DNA from 2 places in the Pseudoalteromonas sp. T1lg122 genome. Region 2 is predicted to be linked to the other one. Evidence: predicted binding sites of a transcription regulator. Region 2 holds the regulator's gene; the other holds the start of a gene.
The links. The regulator FliA, encoded in region 2, starts transcription of late flagellar genes. The targets are predictions, from matches to a motif close to CTAAAGNTNNNNNNNNNNNNGCCGATA.

Region 1: the regulator FliA is predicted to act here: its motif matches at 3,554-3,580, upstream of C2M33_RS18175 (VC2046/SO_2500 family protein).

Annotation. Positions count from the first base shown of each region.
Region 1 covers NZ_PQCG01000034.1:9,774-20,528, forward strand. The annotation lists gene C2M33_RS18155 (DUF5916 domain-containing protein) at 1-717, shown strand, start outside; gene cysK (cysteine synthase A) at 911-1,879, shown strand; gene C2M33_RS18165 (hypothetical protein) at 2,028-2,468, shown strand; gene C2M33_RS18170 (DUF6172 family protein) at 2,542-2,841, opposite strand; gene C2M33_RS18175 (VC2046/SO_2500 family protein) at 3,004-3,519, opposite strand; tRNA gene C2M33_RS18180 (tRNA-Tyr) at 3,632-3,716, shown strand; tRNA gene C2M33_RS18185 (tRNA-Tyr) at 3,766-3,850, shown strand; gene C2M33_RS18190 (M48 family metallopeptidase) at 4,024-4,704, opposite strand; gene C2M33_RS18195 (ion channel) at 4,807-5,787, shown strand; gene C2M33_RS18200 (GGDEF domain-containing protein) at 5,784-6,854, opposite strand; gene C2M33_RS18205 (PAS domain S-box protein) at 6,992-10,321, shown strand; gene C2M33_RS18210 (response regulator) at 10,318-10,755, shown strand, end outside.
Region 2 covers NZ_PQCG01000034.1:383,125-393,879, reverse strand. The annotation lists gene fliQ (flagellar biosynthesis protein FliQ) at 1-58, shown strand, start outside; partial or broken gene fliR (flagellar biosynthetic protein FliR) at 59-837, shown strand; gene flhB (flagellar biosynthesis protein FlhB) at 847-1,977, shown strand; gene flhA (flagellar biosynthesis protein FlhA) at 2,049-4,160, shown strand; gene flhF (flagellar biosynthesis protein FlhF) at 4,181-5,662, shown strand; gene C2M33_RS19935 (MinD/ParA family ATP-binding protein) at 5,655-6,515, shown strand; gene C2M33_RS19930 (RNA polymerase sigma factor FliA) at 6,542-7,252, shown strand; gene cheY (chemotaxis response regulator CheY) at 7,293-7,676, shown strand; gene C2M33_RS19920 (protein phosphatase CheZ) at 7,694-8,461, shown strand; gene C2M33_RS19915 (chemotaxis protein CheA) at 8,477-10,755, shown strand, end outside.

The sequences.
Region 1 (10,755 bases), 370 kb from region 2:
AATTGGTGGAATCGCGCAAACCTTTATGCCGATTGGGATATTACTCATAACGAAAATAACGAACTTCTTGAAAAAGAAGCACAGACTAGCTTTTCTGTGAGTGGTCCATTACAAAGCTTTTTTGAGCTGTCTGTTGAACACAGAAACCGAACCGGCCTTCGTCATGATAAATCACGTTTAGATATTGATGGCAACACAGATATGTTTAGCGAAAATGGCGTTGGCTTTTATAGTGACTTTAAGCCAACCGCTGGGGTATTTGCTTCTTTATTTATGTATACAGGTAATGCTGTCGACTTAGCGAATAACCGCGTTGGTGATAAATTCCATATTCGCCCAGTACTGAATATGAATCTTGGTAAACATTTTGAAGTACGTTTACGTCATACTTATGAGCAGCTTGAGGCTGATGGCAGTGAAGTATTTACCGCTAATTTAAGTGATGTGCGTTTAACTTATCAATTCAACGTAAATAGCTTTGTACGCCTTGCAGTCATTTATACTGACTTAGAGCGTAATCAAGCTAATTACATAGATGATGTAGATAGCCAATATAAAAACCTCGCCACTCAACTATTGTATTCTTACAAGTTGAATCCGCAAACGGTATTCTTTGCTGGCTACTCTGATAATGGCTACCAAGATGATGAGCTTTCATCCATCACCAAAGAGCAGCGCACCTTATTTGCTAAATTTAGCTACGCTTGGTTACTCTAACCTGACTTTGCGCACCTTTGGGTGCGCGCCCTTCTTTTCCCACCTTATTACTAAATGCTATAAGCCTATTCGCTATATGTTATAGCCAAACTTTACTTTCGTTTTTTATTCACCACAGTAAAGTGTGACTATTACAGATCGGTAGCCTAAGCTATTTGGTCACGATTGAATAAATTGCTTCCAAGGGAACACTATGTCTAACATTTTTGAAGATAATTCATTAACGATTGGTAATACACCAATTGTAAAGCTTAACCGCGTAACCTCAGGTAATGTTTTTGCTAAAGTAGAATCACGTAACCCAAGCTTTAGTGTTAAATGCCGTATTGGCGCTTCAATGATCTGGGAAGCAGAAAAGTCAGGCGTATTAACCAAAGACAAAGAGCTAATCGAGCCTACATCTGGTAACACAGGTATTGCGCTTGCATTCGTTGCTGCATCACGTGGTTATAAATTAACACTGACTATGCCTAATACAATGAGCTTAGAGCGTCGTAAACTATTAAAAGCGTTAGGTGCCAACCTAGTATTGACTGATGGCGCTAAAGGCATGAATGGCGCAATCGAAAAAGCAAAAGAAATTCAAGCAAGTGAGCCTGAAAAGTACATTCTTTTACAGCAATTCGAAAACCCAGCAAACCCGAAAATTCACTTCGAAACAACGGGTCCTGAAATCTATGAAGCAATGGACGGTAAAATCGACATCTTCGTAGCAGGTGTTGGTACAGGTGGTACCATTACAGGTGTTAGCCGTTACCTTAAACTAGAAAAAGGCCTAAACGTGCAATCTGTTGCTGTTGAGCCAACTAACTCACCTGTTATTAGCCAAACTTTAGCTGGCGAAGAAATTAAACCGGGTCCTCATAAAATTCAAGGTATCGGTGCAGGCTTCATCCCTGGCAACCTTGATTTAGAAGTGATTGATGCCGCAGAGCAAGTATCAAATGAAGATGCGATTGCAATGGCTCACGAACTGATGAAAAACGAAGGTATTTTAGTGGGTATTTCATCGGGTGCTGCAGTCGTTGCTGCAAAACGCCTTGCTGAAAAACCTGAAAACGCAGACAAAAATATCGTGGTAATTTTACCAAGTGCAACTGAGCGTTACTTATCTAGTCCATTATTTGCTGAAGAATTCAGCGACAAAGAGCTTGTTCAGTAATAACAACTAAGTTGTCAAAAAAGGATGCAGAGATGCATCCTTTTTTATTACCCAAAATAAATAAAACCAATAATTTTACCGAGTTAACTTTACATCAAGCTGATTTAGTCACACACTTAATCTCAAGTTAACTCGTAAAACAACAACAATGAAAAATATACTCTTAATTTTTGTTCTATTAAGTAGCTGCTTTCTTTTCGGTTGCGGTTCTGAAGATGCGCCAAAAGGCGAAAAAAACACCCCTGGTAATGTGGCGACTCTGTATTTCGATGCCTTATATAACCAAAACGATTTGAACCTTGCTATGGAATACGCCACCCCAAAAATGGCGCGTATTATGAAATCTTACGGTACCGCTGGGCAGTTCGCTCGCAACCTAGTCAATATGCAATACGACGAGGTGGTAATTGAAGTCGATATGACCAATATGAGTCTACGCGAACAATACGGTGATAAAGCCAATATCAATTTAATCTTCACAGGCTACTTTAACGGTAAAAAAGTTGATGATATGCGCAGTGTGAAAATGATGCGTAAAAAAGGCAATTGGTACATAGAAAAAATCAATGCCGATCCATTTGCACGTTGATTAATTACTAAAACTAAAAAAGGGCCTGAAGGCCCTTTTTTGGTAAGAGTATAACTGCAGAACAGTATGGATATTACTCTTCGTCAAACTCTTGCTGTTGACGCTGTGCAGGACGCGCTAAGATCTCAACGTAGAACGATGTAAGCCCTTTAGCTTCAATATCGCTGATACATTTATTAATCTCTGCCACGTGAACGACATTGGCCTCATCCGCTGATTCACCAAACTTACAGTCAAACGCCCAATAATCGGCATCTGCTGGGAGTGTTTTATTACGCTCACGTTTTAAGTATTTTTTTACTTCGTGCTTGGCTGCATCAACCATACGAGGGTATTTAATTTTCTCGTGGTTTAGCGTGAATGTTTTCTTCATTATAGTCCTAGTAACTTGGTTCAATGACAATGGCATTAAGCCATAGACTGCTATTATAACAAGCACATCTTAATTTAGCTGTACTTTTTGCAGTTTTACTTAAATATAAGTGTATTCTTAGTTTATTCGTAGTCTATGACAGTTCGATTAAGCCACTTATACTTAAGCTGTAGCTAAATGTAGGGGTTGATGTATCGCCTCGTCGGTAAGGCTATCATAAAATGCAGCAGCGTCGATTTGTGGGCGCTCCACAGGTTTATTTTTTTCATAAAAACGTTTTCTAACTGCTGGCTCACAGTTATCAATCACTTCAAGTGGCACATGCAGCTTGTCATCACGGACATTCAGCGGTTCTGGGTTTAAGCAATGATGTAACCTAATATCCGACAAACCACCTTGCAGTAATTTAAATGCATTGTCTTGGCCTATCAACATATCGAATTGTTCAGGAGCTAATGGTTGTGATGGACCAGCACCGAGTTCTTTACGCAGAACCGATTCAGATACATCAGGACTGGTTAATTCTGTTTTTGGCAGGTGAAACTGGCTAAAATCGAGCGCATCATGAGAAAGCATTGCTAGTAATAAAGCAAACTCTCCAGAGCGGTGCTCGTGTACACTTTTATTTAGACGATTATCGAGTTGACTCTCAGTGAGCAACAAACCATCAATTTGCATAGTCTTTAGCCAAATAGTTTCTTGATTAACCAGTTATCGGCATTTATGCATTTTTCTTTAGTTTTTTTCTTTACTTAAATAATCAGTTTGCTATTATCAGCGCCGTTGCATTGGAGGGGTTCCCGAGCGGCCAAAGGGATCAGACTGTAAATCTGACGGCTCAGCCTTCGCTGGTTCGAATCCAGCTCCCTCCACCACTTTCCTTCTTAGAAAAGTGGGGCCAAATGCAATAGTAAAAATCTGTGTGGAGGGGTTCCCGAGCGGCCAAAGGGATCAGACTGTAAATCTGACGGCTCAGCCTTCGCTGGTTCGAATCCAGCTCCCTCCACCACTCTTTACTTTTTCTACCTTTACTTTTTCTACCTTTACTCTCGCTAACTTTACTCTCGCTAACTTTACTCTCGCTAACTTTACTCTCGCTAACTTTACTCTTTCTAACTTTACTCTTTCTAACTTTACTCTTTCTAACTTTACTCTTTCTAACTTTACTCTCGCTAACTTAAGCTACCAACTCAAACTACTTCCATTTGCTTTAAGCCATTGCTCTGCTTTTTTATAATTTGGATAAAACTGGCTCACACGTTGCCAAAACTTAGCGCTATGGTTCATATGCAAAAGATGCGCAAGTTCGTGTACAACCACATAATCAATCACCCAGGTTGGCGCACTTGCTAAATGTAGATTAAAAGTCAGCTCGCGGCGCTTATTACAACTGCCCCAACGACGTTTATAATGTTGAATTTTAAGCTTTGTAGGGAGTGCTTCAGACATCTGTACACAATAATCATGAACACGCATTTCAATATAGCTCTCAAGCTTTTCATGTAAAAACTGCTCAAGCAATGCTAGGTAGTTAGCTTCTTGATGTTTGACGCGCGATGAAATAGATAAGGTAAGCCTAGCGTGTGCATCTTGTTGCCACATGCTTTTAGTGCCTTTTGCAAATACTATCGGAACATCTTGCCCAAACAACTTAATTGTCGCGTTTGCAAGAGGAAGTTGACGGCGTTCAGCATGAATGGATTGTTTGGCAATTTGTTCAGCGACCCAATCTTGCTTGGTCTTAAGCCAGGCATCAATCTCAGTTTGTGGAACATAAAAAGGTGCATAAACAGTGAGTTTCTGCTGGGCAACTTTAATTGCCACTGTGGTTCTGCGTTTACTGCGCTTTAAGGTGTAATCCAACAAAGATAAGCCAATTCAATTAATAAATATGAGAGATTCCATTTTACCCTGTCAAATAGCTGCTAATCTATAAAGATGACTCACAAATAAGTTTTCATCTTTATGCCTGACAAACCATGTTGTAGTTATATTTCCCCAACAGGTAACAAGTGCCAAGAAACAGATATGGGCTCTGGATTTTGCTTTTGGCATGATAGTAAATTTGATAAATCAGGGCTAGATCTAACCCAAAAATTAGAGCGCTATGCAAAAAAAGGTGGCTTATTAGAAGGCCTGCAATTGCAAAGAGCGAACCTTTCAGGGTTAAACCTGATCAAGCAGGATGACGAAGAAGGTTATGATCTCTCCTATTGTAATTTTTATCGTGCGAATTTAACGGGCGCTCATTTATTTAATAATAAAATAGCCAACGCTTCATTAATGAAAGCCAATTTACATAGTGCGAGTTTACATTACTGTGATTTAAAAAATACCAACTTATTGGGCATCAAACTCAACGACAGCAGAATTGATAATATCGAGTTGGGTAACCAATTATTACAAGAAGCGGCTGCATTTAAAGCACGTAAAAATAAACAGCATGATGAAGCACGAGACTTATTTGAGCAATCTGAAGAAATATATCGCAATTTAAGAAAAGCCTCTGAACATCAAGGGCTTTTTGAGCTCGCCGGTAACTTCACCTACAAAGAATTAAGAATGCGTCATGCGCAATACCGAAAAGGCTCAACCAAGCAAATTACTTCCAGCTTTATAGATATGCTCTGTGGTTATGGCGAAAAGCCCGAAAATGTCATTCGCTTTAGTCTGTCACTCATTATTTGCTGTGCATTTTGTTATTTCCTATTTGGGGTAAGTTATCAAGATTCTGTCATGCAACTGAGCTTTGAAAATTCATTTCAAAGCAATTTGTCGGCATTGTTGAATAGTTTTTACTTCAGCGTGGTGACTTTTACAACCCTTGGCTATGGTGACATTACGCCAATAGGTTTTTCGAGGTTAATCGCAGCCATAGAAGCATTTTGTGGTAGCTTTTCGCTTGCTTTATTCGTCGTTGTTTTTGTAAAGCGTATGACTCGCTAACGCATAATGTATGAACCCTTATGCTCTTTTGCCTGATACATTTTTTTGTCGGCTCGATTAATTAACTCTTCAGCATCTACCGTGCTATCAAGTGGCGCTGCAATAAGACCAAAACTTAGATGAAGCTCAGGGTATTGTTGTTCAAATGCGGCTATAAGTTTTTCACAAATAGTAAAGGCGCTATCTAACTCGCAATCGGGTAAGATGATGCAAAATTCATCGCCGCCATAACGGCACGGTATATCAATCTCGCGAATATTATCAAGTAAGTATTGGCCTATATATTTAAGGACTTCGTCGCCTTTTAAATGCCCTTGTGTATCATTTACTGACTTAAAGTCATCGAGATCAAAATAAACAACCGTTAATGGCGATTTGTGACGTCTGGCTCTGGCAAGGTCGCGTTGTAATAGCTCTTGCATGACACGCCGGTTGTAGAGGTTAGTAAGTGGGTCAAGCTTAGCTAGCTTCTCAAGTTCTTGAGTACGCTGAGCGACTTTTTCTTCAAGGCCTTTCGCATAGACTTCGGTGCGGCGTTTCGCATTTTCAATTTCGCCCACTAAGCTGTCGATATAAGTATCAAAGACCAAAGTCGTATCAAAGTAAATCAATTTATCAATGATGTTAAGGGTATGATTTAACTCATCTTGATTGCTTATTGTGGTGCGAAGCACATTAAAAATGAGTTCTTTTAAAGTACACACCGCCGATAAGTAAAGCTTAGGTTCAACACCAATACGCTTATGCACCATACCAATCCGTAGACGGTTGTTAACATATTCATGCTCGTAACGACCACAAAATAAATCGATTATATACTGCCTTTGTGCATCTCTGAGCCGTGTTAAAGTATCCGCATCACCAATTAATAACGAAATTTCATCTACTTCGGTTTGCTTTTTATAAAACTCATTAACCACATTTTCAATGGCTGATTCTATAATGGGCTTGTAGTTTAATAATGATGAGAGACTGTTTGAAGTCAGCCCTAATAAACTCATTCTGTGTTGGATTTCTACATCATTAATTTGCATTTGTTCAACTAAAGTTTGCTCGGTTCTTCTCATCTACCCACCTCGAACTACTCCTTTTTAATTAAATATAGCCAAGGTTTTGAATCCTACGTACTTAAGTGATAGGTTTTTCTCTAAATTCAGAACAATTTGTATTAGACTGCTATTACAAGCCGTTTCAAAAAAATATTATGCTCGCGAAATTTTTTATAACCGATCAAGACCCCAGCTTCATAGTAAGTGGTGTCTATGATTCAAGCTTAGTTGCTCTTTCTATTGCTACGGCTATTTTTGCTGCTTATTTTTCACTCCATATCATTGATTTAGCAAATAGAACTCAATTTGATTCGTACCGTAAATTAGGCAGTGCAACAGGTGCCTTGGTGATGTCAGGTGGGATTTGGAGTATGCACTTTATCGGCATGCTGGCTTTTTCATTGTGCACCACCGTGGAGTACGACCCTACACTGACATTTTTTTCATTTATTCCTGCATTTTTAGCCTGCTATACCGCATTTTCATTTTTGAAACGCAAAGATTTAAAGCAAATACCAACAACAATAAAGCTACTCATTGGCTCTGTATTACTTGGCTCTGGCATTGGTGCGATGCACTACTCGGGCATGGCCGCCATGCAAATGAGTCCGCTGCTTCGCTACGACCCGGCTTGGTTTGCAGCATCAATTGTGGTGGCAGTTGCATTATCTTTTGTCGGCTTATATGCGCGATTTCACTTAGGCGAGCACTTTAAAAAACTCACTGTGTTACAAACCCGAATCATTTGCGCCATTATATTTGGCTTTGCTGTAGCGGGTATGCACTATATGGGAATGGCCGCCACCCGCTTTGTTGCAACCTCACCTTTGTTATCTGAAAACGTTCAAACGTCGCAACTTACTTTTATCGCCATTAGCGTTTCATTTGCTACCGTATTATTGACTGCTCTGGTTGGGATTATTAACGGCATGGTGCGTTTTCGCTTATTACTTGCTGAAAAATCGGCAGAAGAGTCGCGCTTAGATGCCATTTTAGGCACCGCAATAGATGGTATCGTAACAATTAATATTCATGGCATTATTTTAAGCTTTAATAAATCAGCAGAAACTATTTTTGGTTGGCGCCAAGACGAAGTACTGGGCAAAAACGTAAAACTATTAATGAACGACGATATAGCCGCGCAACATGATGGTTACTTAGCTGATAGTAGCAGGCATGAAGTTAAAAAAGTGATTGGCGTTAACCGTAATGTGTTTGCGAAGCACAAAGATGGTCATTTATTTCCTATTCGACTTGGCCTTGGTGAAGTAAAACAGCCTAACGCAGAAACACTGTTTGTTGGCTTTATAACCGATTTAACAGAGCAACGTGCACTACAGCAAAGTCTCGAAGAAAAAGAGAAACAATATCGTACCTTAATGAACAATACCCCAGGCGCTGTATTTCGTTGTTTGTTAGATGAACACTGGACGATGAAGTTTATAAGCCCCAGTGTTTCTGACTTAACAGGTTACAGCCCTCAAGAATTTACTGATGGTAAAATTACATTTGCTCAAATCATTAATAACGATGATGTAGCGCATATTGATGAAGTTATGGAAAAAGCCATAGCTGAAAGAAACCAATATGCGGTTGAGTACCGCATTCGCCATCGAAATGGCAAAGTTGTGTGGGTTTTAGACCAAGGAACAATTAACGAAAATAGTGATTCTAAACAAAAGTGGATCGATGGTGTACTGATTGATATCACCGCTCGTCACGAATATGAAGAATCACTCAAAAAGGCTAAGCAAGAAGCTGAAGCCGCAGCACAAGCAAAACAATCATTTATGGCAAATATGAGCCATGAAATTCGCACGCCAATGAATGCGATAATCGGCTTTAGCGACATATTAATGGATAGTCCTCTTAGTAAAGAGCAACAAAAACATATTATTACCGTCAATAAATCAGCTCGCTCACTGCTGCATTTGCTCAATGAAGTACTAGATTCTGCAAAGTTAGAAAAAGGCAAACTCGATATTCATGCTGAGCACTTTAACTTACAAGCCTTGCTCGACAATATCGTCTCGACTTTTTGGCTTGAGGCGAAGCGTAAAGATATTCTGCTTGATTTGATTATCGCTGATAATGTTGCGCCTATTTATATTGGCGATGAATCCCGTATTCGCCAAGTGATGAATAACCTCATCGGTAATGCGATTAAATTTACAGAGCAAGGGTCTGTCACAATTACGGTGAGTCAAACTCAAAATAAACAATTGTTTTTCGAAGTACAAGACAGCGGGATAGGCATAGCCAAGCACCGCTTAGACGCTATTTTCCAGCCATTTGAACAAGCCGATGGTACCATGACACGCCGATTTGGTGGCACAGGCCTTGGTACGACTATCAGTAAGCAGCTTGTTGAATTAATGGGTGGTTCAATTGGTGCTATTAGTGAAGAAGGTAAAGGCAGCTGCTTCTACTTTAGCCTTCCTTTACAAGAAGGTGATATCAGCCAAGTCGATACCCTAACTTGTAATCAATTAAACTTACCAAAACTTCGCATATTAGTGGTTGATGACATTGAGCAAAATGTTGAGCTACTGAACATTTTATTATCGCAAGCTGGGCACACCATCAGTACGGCTCACAATGGTCTTGAAGCCATTGCAGCATTTGAACAGCAAAGCTTTGATGTGATTTTGATGGATATACATATGCCGGAATGTGACGGCATTACGGCCTGTAAAGAAATCCGCGAAATAGAGAAAATCAGATGCTTAAAAATTACACCTATCATCGCGTTGACGGCGAGTGTTTTACAACAAGATAAAATTACTACAAAGCAGGCCGGTATGAATGGCTTTGCGAATAAACCCGTTGATATTAACCAGCTGAACCATGAAATTGCGAAAGTGCTTGGTTTAGAAGTAAATAAAATCACTAACAATAAAGTCGGTGATGAGAAAAAGCACATCAACTACGACAAAGGTGTTTTGATGTGGGGAAGCAAAGAGAAATTAAATACGGAAATTGGCTTATTCCTAAGCAATCATCAACAGAGTATTCTACGACTGACGGAACCAATGCTCAGTGAAGAAGAACAAAAAGCAATTTTGCATACTCTTAAAGGAGTCGCGGGTAATTTAGCCCTCGCAAAATTATTATACTTGTTATCAAACGCTGAGAAAGAACGTGAAAAGGAAAGCTTCCCTACACTCATTGCAGAGTGCGAACAGGAATGGCAAACGCTGATTGCATTGCTTGCAGATCAGCCGCAGTCTAGTTCACAACAGCAACCCATACACGAAACGTCGTTGGGCGCATTTATTAGCCAAATTGAGGCACTGCAAGCGCAAGCTGAGCATGCAGAAATAGACGATGATTTATTAAGCCTGGTGCAATCCCAAGCACCGGCAACCTACCAAGATCAGGTTGTTGAAATTTGTGCGCATTTTGAAAACTTTGACTTTGATGCAGCAAGCACTGCTTTATCAGCTTTAAAGCATACTCTCCAAGCTGCTAAGGAACACGTATGACGCAAATCTCAGAACGTGCAAGAATTTTGGTCGTCGATGATGAACCAGCCAATTTAAAAGTGATCCGTGAAGTACTCGCTAACGATTATCGCTTATCGTTTGCAAAATCTGGCGAGCTTGCTCTTCAGCTTATTGAGAATGAACCTCCTAAATTGATTTTGCTCGATATAATGATGCCCGACATGAGCGGCTTTGAAGTTTGTAAAGTATTGAAAGCAAATCCTAAAACTGCTCATATCCCTGTTATCTTTGTTACCGCACTTTCTCATGAGCAGGATGAGTCTGAAGGCTTTGCTCTAGGTGCAGTCGATTATATTACCAAACCAATTAGCCCTGCGATTGTCAGGGCGCGTGTTAAAAATCATTTATCTTTAGTGCAAGCTGAACAACTACAATTAGCCCACATTGATTTGATCCAACGTTTAGGCCGCGCT
Region 2 (10,755 bases):
AGAACTCATGGATTATTTTATTCGATTAGTGATGTCGATACCGGAGATTGCAGGCTAAATGGAATTTCCGTTTGCTGTCATCATTCAATGGCTCAGCGACTTTTTGCTGCCTTTGGTGCGTATTAGTTCCATGATTATGATCATGGCAGGGCTTGGCGCCAGGAATGTACCAACCCGTATTAAGCTAGGTTTAGCTGTGGTGGTCACCTTTGTCGCTGTGCCTATGCTGCCGCAAGCAACTTTTAATAATCTGTTCTCGTTTGAAATGGTTCTTGTGGTAATTCAGCAAATGCTGATTGGTGTGGCAATCGGGTTCGCATCAACCTTACTCCTTAATACCTTTGTTCTTGCTGGACAAATACTTGCGATGCAAACCGGTCTTGGTTTTGCGTCTGTTGTTGACCCATCAAATGGCTTAAACGTGCCAGCAGTTGGTCAGTTTTATTTGATTCTGGCGACCTTACTGTTTTTTGTTTTTAATGGTCATTTAATGATGATCCAAATGGTCATTCATAGTTTTGAAGTCTTACCAATCGATGGTAATTGGTGGTCAGTTGATCACTACTGGGATATCGTTACGTGGGGTGGCTGGATGTTCACTACCGCTTTGGTACTTGCTTTAGCACCACTGACAGCCATGCTGGTGATTAACATGTCGTTTGGTGTAATGACCCGTGCAGCACCGCAGTTAAATATTTTTTCGATTGGTTTTCCGTTTACCTTAGTGGCAGGGCTCGTGATTATTTGGGCAACGCTAGGTAACTTCATGACCAATTTGAGTTTCAGTGGTTAAAAATGGTTGAGTTAATGTGCAGCCTTGTTGGTTGTACACCTTAGGAGCACGCCATGGCTGAAGATTCAGGTCAAGAAAAAACCGAAGAACCCACCGGGAAAAAAATAGACGACGCCAAGAAAAAGGGTCAGGTTGCTCGCTCGAAAGAGCTAGGCACCATGTTCGTACTTATCTTCTCGGCAGTCTCGCTATTGCTGTATGGCCCTGAAATTGGCAAAGGTCTGTATAATGTGATGGGGCGTTTATTAAGCCTTAATCGCAATGAAACCTACGATACCACTAAGATGTTTTCAGTGTGGGGCATAGTCGCAGATGCGTTATTATTCCCCATGGCTATGTTCGTATTGATCATCGTAATAGCTGCATTTATTGGTAATACGCTCTTAGGAGGCTATAACTTCAGTTGGCAAGCGGCAGCACCAAAAGCAAGTAAAATGTCGCCTGCAAAAGGCATTAAACGTATGCTCGGCCCGCAAGCAGGGGTAGAGCTGGTTAAGTCAATTTTAAAATTTGTTGTGGTTGCCGGTTTTGCGGTGTTCTTAATTAATACCTTTTTCGATGAAATTCTGCATTTAAGTATTGAAAGCGCGCCGGGTAATTTTATTCATGCTCTCGAAATCCTATCTTGGATGTTCTTAGGTTTGACTTGTACTTTGATACTCATTGCTGCGATTGATGCCCCTTATCAAAGCCATAAGCACCACAAACAGCTTAAAATGACCCTACAAGAGGTGAAAGACGAATATAAAAACTCTGAGGGTGATCCGCAAATAAAAGCCCGTATCCGTCGTACACAGCGTGAAATGTCGCAAAGACGGATGATGCAAGATGTACCCGATGCTGATGTTATCGTAACCAACCCGACGCACTACTCAGTCGCGCTTAAGTACGACACAGCCAAGGCTGGCGCACCAATTGTGATTGCCAAAGGGGTCGATGAGCTTGCCATGCAAATTCGTAAAGTAGGTAAGGGGAATGATGTCCCCATTGTTGAATCGCCAATGCTTACACGTGCCCTGTATCACACCACCGATGTCGGCCATCAAATACCCGATCAGCTATTCACTGCTGTTGCGCAAGTTCTGGCTTATGTCTTCCAGTTAAAACGCTTCCAAAAAGGACGTGGAAAACGCCCTGTACCACTCAATAAAAAGCTCCCAATACCCGATGCTTATAAATATTAATAAGTAGCAATGTAACTTGGAATAGTTATTGCAAATTCCGTGTAGTGTCAATTTTTTGAAATTGTTGAATTATGGAATTTAAAGCGGTATTACAACAACTTAACAGAGATAAAAAAGAATATGCGAAGGGTATCGGCACGCCATTAATGGTACTTGCTGCGCTGGGCATGGTGATTTTACCCCTGCCACCATTTCTTTTAGATATTCTTTTTTCGTTTAATATCGCGTTAGCGCTGGTGGTGTTGCTGGTCACGGTTTACACCATGAAACCCCTTGAATTTGGTATGTTCCCCGCGGTACTACTAATTGCAACTATCATGCGCTTAGCGCTGAATGTCGCCAGTACCCGTGTAGTATTACTCGAAGGTCATAATGGTGGGGATGCAGCCGGTAAAGTTATCGAGGCCTTTGGCTCGGTTGTTATCGGCGGTAACTATGCTGTTGGTTTAGTGGTCTTCCTGATTTTAATCATTATTAACTTTGTGGTTATCACCAAAGGTGCTGGCCGTATTTCAGAAGTATCAGCTCGCTTTACTCTTGATGCAATGCCAGGTAAACAAATGGCGATTGACGCTGACTTAAACGCTGGTTTTATCAGTGCAGAGCAAGCCCGTGAACGCCGTGAAGAAGTAACCCGCGAAGCCGATTTCTATGGTTCAATGGATGGTGCGAGTAAGTTCGTAAAAGGCGATGCAATAGCGGGTATCGTTATTCTAGTGATTAACATCGTTGGTGGTTTATTTGTTGGTATGATCCAACATGATTTATCGTTCAGTCGTGCAATGGAAGTGTATACCTTACTGACCATTGGTGATGGTCTTGTTGCACAGCTACCTTCACTGTTACTGTCAATCGGTACTGCAATCGTTGTTACCCGTCAAAATGAATCGCACAATATGGGCGATCAAGTTAAGAACCAGTTAGGTAACGAAAAGTCTCTTTATATCGCATCAGGTATTTTGATCATCATGGGTCTAGTACCAGGTATGCCGCATATCGCATTTTTAAGTTTAGGTGCATTACTAGGTTACCTTGCTTATTTCACCCAACAACAAAAAGCCAAAGCTGAAGCCGAAAAAGCAGAGCAAGAAGCAAATGGTGGTGCGCCAGGTACAGGTGTTGCTAATAAACAAGAGCAAAAAGAACTTGGCTGGGATGACGTACAGCAAGTTGATGTTATTGGTTTAGAAGTGGGTTATCGCTTAATTCCACTTGTTGACCAATCTCAAGGTGGGGAACTGTTAAATCGTATCAAAGGTGTGCGTAAGAAACTGTCTCAGGAGCTTGGCTTCTTGGTACCTCCTGTGCACATTCGCGATAACTTAGAACTTGATCCGAATGCTTACAGAATCACTATGATGGGTGTTTCAAGCGGTGAGGGTGAGTTGAAACATGGTGATGAGTTAGCAATCAACCCAGGCCAAGTATTTGGTCCAATCAAAGGGGTTGCAACAAAAGATCCTGCATTTGGTCTAGATGCAGTATGGATCAAACCTGATCAAAAAGATGAAGCACAGTCACTTGGCTATACTGTGGTTGATTCCGCGACTGTGGTTGCAACTCATATTAGTCAGTTACTCACTAATAGCGCAGCTTTACTACTGGGTCATGAAGAAGTTCAAAACTTATTAGATATGTTAGCGAAGAGCCATCCTCGACTTGTTGAAGGTCTGGTTCCTGACGTATTACCACTTACTACTGTTGTTAAAGTGCTACAAAACTTACTCAATGAAGGGGTAGCAATTCGCGATATGCGTTCAATTGTTCAAACCCTTGTTGAGTATGGCCCGCGTAGCCAAGACCCTGATGTACTAACGGCTGCAGTGCGAATTTCACTGCGCAGACTTATCGTTCAAGACGCTGTTGGTATGTCTTCTGAGATCCCTGTCATAACCTTGGCGCCTGAGTTGGAACAGATGTTGCATCAGTCACTTCAGAATGCAGGTGACGAAGGTGCCGGAATAGAGCCAGGCCTTGCAGAGCGACTTCAACAATCATTGAATGAAGCGCATCAAAACCAAGAAATGGCCGGTGAACCTTCGATACTGTTAACGTCAGGAATGTTACGTACTGTGTTATCTCGCTTCGTTAAGTACACCATCCCAGGTTTAAGGGTGATGTCTTACCAAGAGGTACCAGACGAAAGACAGATTAAGATTGTCAGCTCAGTAGGCCAACAATAGGATAGTAAAGGGGTTGAACCATGAAAATTAAACGTTTTTTTGCTAAAGATATGCGCACTGCACTGAAAGAAGTGAAAGATGAACTAGGTGTTGATGCGGTTATTATGTCGAACAAAAAGCTTGCTAACGGCGTTGAAATCGTTGCAGCAGTAGACTATGACAAAGCAGCCCCGAAAGCCGAAGCAGCACCTGTGGTGCAAGCAAAACCTGCACCGCAGCATAACTTTGTTAAACCTGAGCCTATGCGTGCTAAACCTGAGCCGCAAGCGAAAGTTGCTGATAGCCTACAAGCGTTACTTGAGCGTCAAGCCCCACGCCCTCGTTCGCCAGAGCTTGCATCAATGTTTAGCCAATCTGGTATCGATACCAGTGAGCACTATCAGCCTAAAGCACCTAGCTATCAGCAACAACAACAACCTGAGTATGCACACGCTCCTCGTTTTCAACAACAAGCAGCGCCTCGTGTGCAAACTCAAGCACATAGCTTAGGTTTTGATGACGACTTAGATTCTGGTTTTGATGATTTAGATTCACCTGCAGAGCACAAAAGCGCTGCGCCAGCTAATCAATCAGAAATGACGACCATGCGCGAAGAAATGAACGCGATCCGTCAATTACTTGAACACCAAGTTTCTGGCTTAATGCAACAAGACATGGCTCGTCGCGATCCGACTCGTGCGTGTATGATTGACCGTTTAGCAGGTATGGGCATTGAGCGTGATGTAGCAGAGCAAATGGCGTGTTTCATTCCTGACGATGTATCTCGCCAACAAGCATGGCAAGCATTACTGCAAATGGTTGAAAACCAAATGCATACAACGAATAACGAAATATTGCGTCAAGGCGGTGTATTTGCGTTAGTGGGTCCAACAGGCGTTGGTAAAACTACCACAGTTGCAAAACTAGCTGCATTAGGTGCGCAAAAATATGGCGCCGATAAAGTGGCGTTGATCACTACTGATACTTACAGAATTGGTGCCTACGAACAATTGGCGACTTATGGTCGTATTATTGGCTGTGGCGTAAAGCAAGTAAAAGATGCGAATGAATTAGCAGAAGTGTTATACCATTTACGTAATAAGCGTCTAGTATTAATAGACACAGCGGGTATGAGCCAACGCGACTTACGTTTAACTGAGCAATTAAACACCCTAATGCGTAATCAGCGTGTTGATATTCGTAGTTATTTAGTATTAAGTGCAACAGCACAGATTAATGTCTTGCAAGAAACCGTAAGACACTTTAAAAAGGTTCACCTAAGTGGCTGTATCTTCACTAAATTGGATGAATCTTTAAGTTTAGGTGAGATTATTAGCATAGCGATTCAAAATCGTCTGCCAATAGGGTATCTTACTAACGGTCAGCGCGTTCCTGAGGATATTCGCGTAGCGAATGCTGAAAAACTAGTGAAAAAAGCTGAACAATTGTATTTAAAACGAGCAAAAGCACAACATTCAAGACGTCAAGCAGTAGCGTCGAACACAGTAGGGATGTATGATTAACACAGTATTAGATCAAGCAAGCGGCCTGCGCAAAATGAATCAAAATAATAATAGTGGCGTTAAAGTTATCGCTGTTACTGGCGGTAAAGGTGGTGTGGGTAAAACCAACGTTTCACTCAATACCGCAATTGCATTAGGTCAGCTAGGTAATCGTGTATTAGTATTAGATGCCGATTTAGGTCTGGCAAACTGTGACGTAATGCTTGGCCTTCGTGTTGAACGTAACTTATCTCATGTTTTATCAGGCGAGTGTGAGCTTGATGAAATTCTTGTTGAAGGCCCTGCAGGCATCAAAATTGTACCAGCAACGTCTGGCTCACAAAGCATGGTGGAATTAACACCTTCAGAGCATGCAGGCCTTATTCGCGCTTTTAGCGAGTTAAACACCGAGTTTGATATTTTAATTGTCGATACCGCCGCGGGTATTTCTGACATGGTATTAAGCTTTTCTCGTGCAGCCCAAGATGTTGTTGTGGTTGTATGTGATGAACCTACCTCAATTACCGATGCTTACGCACTTATTAAAGTCCTGAGCCGTGAGCATGGCGTATACAAATTTAAAATCGTTGCCAATATGGTGCGCAGTATGCGTGAAGGGCAAGAATTATTTGCTAAACTTTCAAAAGTAACGGATCGTTTTTTAGATGTTTCAATGGAGTTAGTAGCAACCATTCCTTATGACGAGAACATGCGTAAATCAACGCGTCGTCAAAAAGTGATTGTTGAATTATTCCCGAACTCACCGGCAGCGGTGGCGTTTAAAACATTAGCAACAAAAGCAGTTAAGTGGCCGATCCCTAATCAACCGTCTGGCCATTTAGAATTTTTTATTGAAAAACTAGTAAACGGCTAACTATGACAACATCGGTGAATAAAGCGATGGGATATCAATCAGCACAGAATCTGAATGCGATTGTTGAAAAACATGCCTCTTTAGTTAAAAAAGTGGCGTGCCATCTAATTGCTCGTTTACCTGCCAGTGTACAACTCGATGATTTAATTCAATCAGGTATGATTGGCCTGATTGAAGCGTCAAAAAACTTTGATGCAAGCAAAGGTGCAAGCTTCGAAACTTTCGCAGGTATTCGTATTCGTGGTGCGATGTTAGACGAAATTCGTAGAGGTGATTGGGCTCCTCGCTCAGTTCACCGCAATGCCCGCCTTGTGGCTGAAACCATATCTGAATTAGAAAGTACGCTAAATCGTGAACCAAAAGACACTGAAGTAGCTGAAAAACTTGATATTACACTGGATGAGTACCATCATATTCTACATGATGTAAATTCGAGTAAAGTATTAGGTATAGAAGACTTAGGCGTAGATGAAGACGTCATCACACCAGTAGGTCAGGATTTAGGACTAGACAAACCGTTTAATAACGTTAAAAATGAGCGGTTTAACCAGTCTCTATTAACGGCAATCCAATCGTTACCAGAAAGAGATGCTCTTGTTTTGTCTTTGTACTACAACGACGAAATGAACTTAAAAGAAATAGGACACATACTCGATGTTAGCGAGTCGCGTGTGAGTCAAATACATGGTCAGGCGATGATTAAGCTCAAAGCAAAAATCAATGACTGGATTAATTAGTAGTAAGTAAATAAAGGTTCAAACCTCACCGGAGGATGTTTTGGATAAAAACATGAAAATTCTTGTTGTTGATGATTTTTCTACAATGAGACGTATCATTAAAAATCTATTAAGGGATTTAGGTTTTACCAATGTGCAGGAAGCTGACGACGGTTCAACAGCATTACCAATGCTACAAAATCAAGAATTTGATTTTGTTGTAACAGATTGGAACATGCCTGGTATGCAAGGTATTGATTTGTTACGCGCAATTCGTGCTGATGATAGCCTTAAGCATATTCCTGTATTAATGGTGACAGCTGAAGCGAAAAAAGAACAAATTGTTGCTGCTGCTCAAGCAGGTGTTAATGGCTATATCGTTAAACCATTCACTGCTGCGACACTTAAAACCAAATTGGAAAAAGTGTTCGAACGTTTAGGTTAATCTAAGGGGAGAGGCTTATGTCAGCACTTGCTGCGCCTCAAATAAGTTTAGAGCAAGCTCGTCAACTTGTTGAGTATCTTGAAAATGGTGAACAAGAAAAAGCCGATAAGCTGATTCTTGAAGCTGCATCGAAAGAACAATCAGAGTTGTTTGCTGAAGTCGGTAAATTGACGCGTCAGCTTCATGAAGCGTTAAAAAACTTTGACTTAGATACTCGTCTCGCCGATTTAACTACCGAAGCGATCCCAGACGCTAAGCAGCGCTTAAATTATGTTATGGAAATGACAGAAAGCGCCGCAAATAAAACCATGGATGCGGTTGAAGCAAGTTTACCGATTGCACAACAACTTGCTGATGAAATCGCAACAATAAAACCCACTTGGGATCGTTTAATGAGCCGAGAAATTGAACTCGGTGAATTTAAATCGTTATGTCATAGCTTAGATAAGTTCATGAATAACTCGCACACCAAAACCGACGAATTACAAGGTTTGATGACTAATGTGTTGATGGCTCAGGACTATCAAGACTTAACGGGGCAGGTTATCCGCCGAGTTATCGAATTAGTGCGTGAAGTAGAAGACAGTTTAATTAATCTCTTAACTGTGTTTGGCAGTCAAGAAGATGGTCATCAACAACAAGAAAAACAGGCCATAGAAAAAGCACCTGCGACCAGTGATACACTAGCAGGTCCTGAAGGGCCGATTATTGATAGTGAGTCTCGCGATGATGTTGTCTCAGGACAAGATGAAGTCGATGACCTATTATCAAGTCTGGGCTTCTAAGAGGAGAGTAGCTGCATGAGCTTTGAAGTCGATGAAGATATATTACAGGATTTCCTTGTTGAAGCAGGGGAAATCTTAGAGCTTTTGTCAGAGCAATTAGTCGAGCTTGAAAATAACCCAGAAGACAAAGATCTTTTAAACGCCATTTTTAGAGGCTTTCACACTGTAAAAGGTGGTGCAGGCTTCTTGAGCATGACAGAGCTTGTTGATGCGTGTCATGGTGCAGAGAATGTTTTCGATTTATTACGTCAAGGTGTGCGTACAGTTACACCTGAGCTGATGGATGTAATCCTACAGGCCCTCGACACTATCAATGAAATGTTCGCTACGATTCAAAATCGCGAACAACCAGAGCCCGCAGATCAAGCCCTATTAGATGTTCTTCATAAATTAAGCCAGCCACCTACAGCAGAAGAGCTCGCTGGTGAAGATATTTCTGTAGCAGGCGATGTTGCAGTTGCACCTGAAGAGCCTGTTATTGAAGAGCCAGTTGTCGATACGCCTGACGTTACAGCTGATATCGCGACAGATAATATTGATGAAGATGACCCATTTGCTTTCGACATGTTGTTTGATGGCGGTGGTCTTGCAGATAGCAAGCCTGAATCACAGAACATTGACGAAATCACCGAAGATGAATTTGAAAGCCTACTTGATGAGCTTCATGGCAAGGGGCAAGGTCCTGCTTCAACCACGCCAGATGTAATTAGTAGCGACAGTGACGACATCACTGATGACGAATTTGACAGCTTATTAGATGAGTTACACGGCGTTGGCAATTTCGGTGAAGTAAAACAAGATAAAGTTGCTCAGCCAGAACCTGTTAAAGCTGCTGAACCTGTTGCACCAACACCTGCTGCAGAAGCAACAAGTAGTGGTTCAGACGATGAAATTAGCGATGACGAGTTTGAAGCCTTACTTGACGAATTACATGGGAAAGGCAGTGCGCCACAGTCTTTAGAAACGGCAGCGCCAGAAAAAGCCCCAGAAACGCCTAAAGCGGAGCCTGCAAAACCTGCTCAACCAGCAGCTTCAAAACCTGCGGCTCAACCTGCACCAGCAGCAAGTAAACCAGCGCCAGCTCCAGCAAAAGCACCGGAAAAAGCTCCCGTCGCTGCAGCAGCGCCAAAGAAAGCGCCACCACCACAGGCTGAAACAACCGTACGTGTTGATACAAAACGCCTTGATGAAATCATGAATATGGTGGGTGAGTTAGTATTGGTTCGTAACCGTTTGGTAAGCCTTGCTAATAACAGCAACAGCGAGTCAATGGGTAAAGCTATTTCTAATCTAGATGTGGTGACAGCAGACTTGCAAGGTGCGGTTATGAAAACCCGCATGCAGCCAATCAAGAAAGTCTTTGGTCGTTTTCCACGCGTTGTTCGTGACTTAGCGCGTAGCTTAAGAAAAGACATCAACTTACAATTAGTTGGTGAAGAAACCGATTTAGATAAAAACTTAGTAGAAGCTCTGGCCGATCCTTTAGTGCACTTAGTGCGTAACTCGGTTGACCATGGTATTGAAATGCCTGATGTGCGTGAAGCTGCAGGCAAGCCGCGTACAGGTACTGTAACCCTGTCGGCTTCGCAAGAAGGTGATCACATCCTACTTACTATCCGCGATGATGGTGCGGGTATGGATGCAGAGAAACTGAAGAAAATTGCGATCACCAAAGGTGTTATCGACCATGACCAAGCAAGCCGTTTATCAGATACAGAAGCATATAATCTAATTTTTGCGCCAGGTTTCTCAACGAAAGAAGAAATCTCTGATATTTCAGGCCGTGGCGTGGGTATGGATGTAGTGAAAACTAAAATCACCCAATTAAACGGCTCAGTTAATATTCAGTCTGAATTAGGTGTAGGGACTGCACTTGAAATCAAGGTGCCGTTGACGCTTGCGATTCTACCAACCTTAATGGTTATTGTTGGTGAGCAAACATTTGCTTTACCACTTGCTGGTGTAAGCGAAATATTCCATCTTGATTTAACGAAAACAAACGTAGTGGATGGTCAGCTGACAATTATTGTACGTGAAAAAGCGATACCGCTTTTCTACTTACAACATTGGTTAGTAAAAGGAGCCAACCGCCAAGAGCGCAAAGCAGAAGGTCACGTGGTTATTGTTCAAATAGGCACTAAACAAGTGGGCTTTGTGGTTGACTCGTTAATTGGTCAAGAAGAGGTGGTAATTAAACCTCTTGATGCATTATTGCAAGGCACACCGGGTATGGCTGGTGCAACCATCACGTCTGATGGGGGTATCGCACTTATTTTAGACGTACCTAGCATGCT